One region of the Brumicola blandensis genome, then DNA from elsewhere that is predicted to be linked to it. Evidence: predicted binding sites of a transcription regulator. Region 1 holds the regulator's gene; the other holds the start of a gene.
The links. The regulator sigma-54, encoded in region 1, starts transcription at its own class of promoters, with help from an activator protein. The targets are predictions, from matches to a motif close to GTTGGCACGNNNNTNGNNT.
Positions count from the first base shown of each region.

Region 2: the regulator sigma-54 is predicted to act here: its motif matches at 1,105-1,123, upstream of RM544_RS06370 (ANTAR domain-containing response regulator).

Region 1 is NZ_JAVRIE010000007.1:240,515-243,719, reverse strand. Features, by position in the region: gene rapZ (RNase adapter RapZ) at 1-381, opposite strand, end outside; gene ptsN (PTS IIA-like nitrogen regulatory protein PtsN) at 409-852, opposite strand; gene hpf (ribosome hibernation promoting factor) at 869-1,156, opposite strand; gene RM544_RS16290 (RNA polymerase factor sigma-54) at 1,181-2,668, opposite strand; gene lptB (LPS export ABC transporter ATP-binding protein) at 2,731-3,205, opposite strand, start outside.
Region 2 is NZ_JAVRIE010000002.1:252,157-255,361, forward strand. Features, by position in the region: gene RM544_RS06365 (glycosyl transferase family protein) at 24-1,043, shown strand; gene RM544_RS06370 (ANTAR domain-containing response regulator) at 1,167-1,772, shown strand; gene RM544_RS06375 (CmpA/NrtA family ABC transporter substrate-binding protein) at 1,846-2,922, shown strand.

The sequences.
Region 1 (3,205 bases):
TGATACTGGCACGAGGATTTCACGCTCAGCCTCAATCGATTCCGACAATGATTTGTTCAGTTTGAACAAGGGATGTAAGCGGCGCGTCTCACTATAGCGTTTGATAAGTACATCGTCACTTGCATCCAGATATAAAATAGTCACTTCCCAAATATCTGGTAAGAAGTCGACAATTTCAGACACTTCGTTAGCCATTTTGGGAATGTTTCGTACGTCGATGCTAACGGCTACTTTTTCATTCTCATCGGCCAAGGTATGCGTTAGCGTGGGGAGTAAGCTGACCGGAATATTGTCTACGCAGTAGTAGCCCAAGTCTTCTAGGGCGCGCAATGCTATTGATTTGCCTGAACCGGAGCGTCCGCTAATGATGATTAGATTCAATGATGAGCCCCTTATTCTAGGTTTTGGTTATGCTAGCGCTGCGATTATTTGGTCTTTACTTGTGGCTTTTCTAATCGTTTTCACGATTTCTTTATCACTGAGTTTTTGTGCAATAGAAGAAAGTGTCTGAAGATGCTCTTCTGTTTGCTCTGATGGTACTAATAGTGCAAAGAAAATATCAACGGGTCTGTCGTCTATAGCGTCAAAGTCGATAGGTTCTTCACTCGTGACGACAACAGCTACGATATCGTCTATGCCGTCGATACGGCCATGAGGAATGGCAATGCCATTTCCAATACCTGTGCTGCCCATTTTTTCTCGGCTCACTATACTCGCGAGTATATCGCCAAGTGCTAATGATGGGTTTTCTCTGGCCGCAATCTCGCTGATGACTTCGAAAATTCTTTTTTTACTGTGACAATCGACCGCACATTCAGTGCGGTCTAAAGAAATGATATCAGATATGATCATATTAACTCTTAAGCAACTAGTGTCGCTTTAGTTTTTCCTTGTGTTTAATAACCTGTCTGTCTAGTTTATCGATAAGGCCATCAATGGCTGCATACATGTCATTATGCTCGGCATTTGCGTGAACAACGTCACCCTTTAAATGCACAGTAGCTTCTGCTTTTTGGCTCAGCTTTTCGACGTTTAACACCACGTGTACGTTGCTGATATGGTCGAAGTGTCGTTCTAACTTCTCAAACTTAGTATCGACATATGCTCTGAGTGAATCTGTAATATCTACGTGGTGACCTGTTAGATTAATTTGCATAATGTTACGTCCTCTAATGTCGTCTTATAAAAGACTTTTTCTTTGGTTCGACGGGGGAATCGAGAGAGACTCTCGATATTTCGCAATTGTCCGCCGTGCAACTTGAATACCTTGATCAGCTAACAATTGCGCAATCTTGCTATCACTTAATGGCTTGCTAGGTAACTCTGCAGCCACTAACTTCTTAATTAATGCTCTTATCGCAGTAGATGAACACTCTCCTCCAGACTCAGTAGAAACATGGCTAGAGAAAAAGTACTTTAACTCATAAATGCCACGTGGCGTGTGCATATACTTTTGTGTGGTAACTCGAGATATAGTCGATTCGTGCATATCCACCATTTCAGCTACGTCATTTAGTACCATCGGTTTCATCATTTCTGGGCCGTGTTCAAAAAAGCCCATTTGTTGCTGCACAATACAATGAGACACCTTTAGGAGTGTTTCGTTGCGGCTTTCTAAACTTTTGATAAACCATTTCGCCTCTTGTAAATGAGACTTAATAAATTGGGAATCGTTCGAATTTTTTGTACTTTTACTTAAGGCCGCATACTCTTGATTAACCACTAATGGCGGCAGTGAATCATTATTTAATTCAACAACCCAGCGACCGTTTTTCTTGAGCACAGTGACATCTGGAATGACATATTCCGGCTCTTTGGTTGCTATCTCACTCCCAGGACGGGGATTGAGTGTTTGTAGCAGACGCATCACTTCACGCAGTTGGTCTTCTTTCAACTTCGTTTTACGCATTAAAGTGCGGTAGTCTTTACTACTTAGTAAATCACTGTGTTCGCTTAGCAAATGTTTAGTTTCAGCGACCCAAGGTGTGTCGGGAGCAAACTGATTGAGTTGCACCAGCAAGCATTCTTGAGGTGAGCGGGACCCAGAGCCAATAGGGTCAAACATTTGAATGCGTTTTAAAACACATTCCACTTCATCAAGCTCAATCTCTTCGTTTTGTAAGCTATCCAAAATGTCTTCGCAACTGACGGTTAAATAGCCTGATTCGTCGATACTGTCGATAATTGCGATAGCGATAGAACGGTCAATATCAGAGAAGGGCGTTAATTCCATCTGCCAGATTAAGTGGTCTTGGATATTTTCTGAGGTCTCACCTTGAAAGACGTAGTCGTCGTCGGGGCTTGAGCCACCTGTCATCGTTGCTGGTGCAGAAGACGAACTGAGGTATTCTTCCCATGAACTGTCGATCGGTAAATCATCAGTGAGTTGATTGTTTTCTAAGGCGTCATGACTATCGATGTTGTCAGAATTTGCCGAATTGAGGTCGCTAGAATCAGCTTGCTCTCTATCGTTTGCACTATTCTCTTCTGACTGCTTGTCATTATTGTGTTCACTTTCATCAATTTCCAATAAGGGATTTGAGTCAAGCGCTTCTTGGATTTCTTGTTGCAGGTCTAGCGTAGATAACTGTAATAGCTTGATCGCCTGCTGCAACTGAGGCGTCATCGTAAGTTGTTGACTGAATTTTAACTGCAATGAAGGCTTCATTGATGCCCTTGACCTAATGTTAACGGCGAGACGTGCCGAATTCTAAACATGATACGGAATACCTATAAGACAAATTGTTCACCGAGATAAACATCTCGCACTTTTTGGTTACTGAGAACTTCCTCAGCACTGCCTGAGGCGATTAGTTCGCCATGACTTACTATATACGCTTGTTCACAAACATCGAGGGTTTCTCGAACATTGTGGTCAGTTATTAATACACCAATATCACGTTCTTTTAATTGTTGTATTATCTTCTTTATATCATTAACAGAAATTGGGTCAACACCGGCGAAGGGTTCATCGAGCAAAATAAATTTAGGATTTGCTGCTAAAGCTCGCGCGATCTCGACTCTACGCCGCTCCCCGCCTGACAAACTCATCCCAAGATTGTTTCGAATATGATTCACATTAAATTCATCCATTAAATCATCGGCTTGTTGCTCGCGCTGGTCTTTTGTGAGTTCTTTTCTCGTTTGCAAAATAGCCATTAGATTTTCATATACCGTTAGTTTCCGGAAAATCGAAGCTTCTTGC
Region 2 (3,205 bases), on a different contig from region 1:
AACAGCTTTCTTGCATACTAAAAATGATGACAGCAGAACAAAAGCAATTCGTTGAATTTATTCAGGCCGTGGGGCGCGGTCAACGAAGTGGTCGATGCTTGACTCAAGCTGAAGCGTCCACAGCAATGGGTTTGCTTCTCAATGACAAGGTTAGTGCGGAGCAGAAAGGTGCATTTTTGATGCTACTTCGAGTGCGTGAAGAAACTGCAGATGAAATCGCAGGCTTTACTGAGGCTTGTCGATACACATTGCCCAGTGCACTGTCCTCAATCAATGTCGATCTTGATATTGGCGCCTATGCGGGCAAACGCCGGCAATTGCCATGGTTTCTCTTAGCGGTGGCTTGTTTAGTTGAAAATGGTGTCACGGTGGGTATGCATGGTACTCAAGAGCCTGAATCAAAACGCTTGTATATTGAGGCTGTGATAAAAGCCATACTGGGTAAAGAAACAAACAAAGTGATGGCCATGACCTTAGAAGATATACCAAGTCGCTTGCAGTCGAAGGGCTTTGTGTATGCGAACTTGTCGATTTTGCATCCTCAACTGTATTCACTTATCCAACTACGTGAGCAATTTGGTTTACGTTCTTGCGCAAATACACTTGCAAGACTGCTGAATCCTTTTGCTGCGAAGTTTTCATTGCAAGGCGTACATCACCGCCATGTAGATGAGAAGCACATGGACGTTGCACAACGATTGATGGACAAAAACACGCTTTGCTTTCGTGGCGAGGGAGGGGAACCAGAACTTGATCCTAGCAAAGATACGCAACTTCTGTTCTGTCGCGATGGCGAAAGACAAAATGTTGCCTTTGTGGCAAAACAACAATGGGAAATAAAACCCAAAGCGCTAGAACCCGCAGAGCTTAAAATGGGTTGGAAAGGGGAGACCTTGCACAGTTATGGTGAAAACACCGTGCTAGCTAGCTTGAGCGCGCTACTGATGTTGCTAGATAACAGTGAATACAGTCAAGCAAGCAAACAGGCAAAGCATATGTGGGATACTAGAAATACCAAGCGTTTTCTGGGCTGTGAGGTTTAAGCGAGATCCTCGATTTACTTGCACTATCTATTCAGCTCTATCACTTATCAATAATGTAGTGACTGGCCAGTTATTTGCATCAAGCCCCATAAAGTCGTTATAAATAAGTAAGCTTTCTGCTCAATGAGTACAGCCTCAAGCAACCACAACGATACACTTAGTATATTGTTGATAGATGATAATGAATCTCGCGCTTCAGCATTAGTGGATGCGCTCGCACACTCGCGCTACCGGATCAAACACATTGCCAGCTCTGGCGCGTCCTTGCTTAAACAAGTTGATGAACTTAAACCTGATATGGTGGTGATTGACATCGAATCACCTGACCGCGATATCTTAGATAGTTTGCATACTCTGTCTAGTTTTAATCCTAAGCCTATTGTGATGTTTTCCGAGCAAGAAGACTCGGAGACAATTACCCGAACGGTGCATTCAGGTGTGAGTGCTTACGTTTGTGGTAATGCAGACCCTACAAGAGTTAGGGCAATCCTTGATGCCGCATTGGCACGCTTTGAAGACTATCAAAGTGTGAAACAAGAGCTTGCTTCCACTAAACACCAATTGATGGCTAAAGAGCAAATAGACAAGGCGAAACGTTTGTTGATGAAATCCCGAAATATGAACGAAGATGACGCTTTTCATGCGCTTCGCAAAATGGCAATGGATACGGGACAAAAAATGGAAGACGTAGCGCTTACCTTAATTAGCGTCCTCAATACAATTAAATGAGGTGGCTAATTGAGTCAATATACATTGCTTAAAAAGCGACAAATTAGGTACAGAGAGGTTATAAAAGCCAAGTATGTCAACTGAAGTCAAAGTGGGTTTTGTACCCTTAACCGACAGCGCGCCCCTGGTGGTAGCAGAAAAGCTAGGCTATTTTGAAAAGCTTGGTTTGCGTGTTTCATTGTACCCACAAAACTCATGGGCTACGCTTCGCGATAAACTTCAAATGGGTGCTTTAGACGCTGCACAATTATTAGCACCAATGCCGATAGCGAGCTCCTTAGGCTTAGGCGGTGCAAAAGTACAAATGAAAGTTCCCCTAATCCTGAGCCAAAATGGTAATGCGATCACTATCTCCAATGCCTTATTTGATGAAGTACTCGATAGCAATGGTCTCTTAGAGTTACCATTTCCATTGCCTGCAAAGTGCATAGCAAACGTGGTCGCAAAACGCGCCAGGCAAGGTTTACCCAAACTGAATTTTGCAACAGTATTTCCCTACAGCTGTCATCACTACCAACTCAATGATTGGCTCAATCAAGCTGACTTGAGTGGAAAGGTAGACGTAATCACTATTCCGCCTTCTGCAATGACTGACTGCTTATCGTCAGGTTTAATCGATGGTTTTTGTGTGGGTGGACCGTGGAATGCAAAGTCGGTCAGAGATAATGATGGCGTTACGGTGCTAACTTCATATCATATTTGGCAAGACCAAACTGAAAAAGTGCTGGCGGTCACCAAGCAATTCTTCGAGCAAGAAACACAAACAGTGATCAAACTTTCGGCTGGTTTATTAGGGGCCTGCTCATGGTTGCAATCCCAAGCGAACCGTTTTGAGGCCGCCCGTTGGTTGGCACAAAGTAGCTATTTGAACGAGCCACTAGATGTTATTGCACCCTCCTTACTAGGAAGCTGCATTACTAAATACGATTCTGCCCCTGAGCAAGTGCCGCAATACAACCGCTTCTTCGGGAGTGAGCCAAGTTCAGTGAATAAGCCAAGCTTGCAAAATCAAGAGTGGTTGATAAGAAAAATGCGAGAGGCAAAACAAATACCAGAAGACGAGATTGCAATGTCAGATATCTTTGATAAGCGTTATTTTGAAGAGACCGTCATGTTGTTTCAAGGTTCATTTACATCGCTGAAAAACTAAGCTGATGTTCATCGTTGAAGCACAGCTTTAGTGCGTCTTGCACAAACATGATTCAAAACTAGCGTGCTTGGGTTTGTTTTAAAAATGTTAAGTTGTTGATATGTATAAAATAAAATATTGGCATCAATGATGCTATACAGTAATTAAGAAGCGCGCGTATTGCTCATCAAATGTCTATCCCTTAACTGCTTTTTGGGTATGCATTCGGTCAGCGGGCCGTTATCTACTAATAATAAGAAACTAACGACATAGAGTGATCATCGCCGCTGAAGGTGTGATTTAT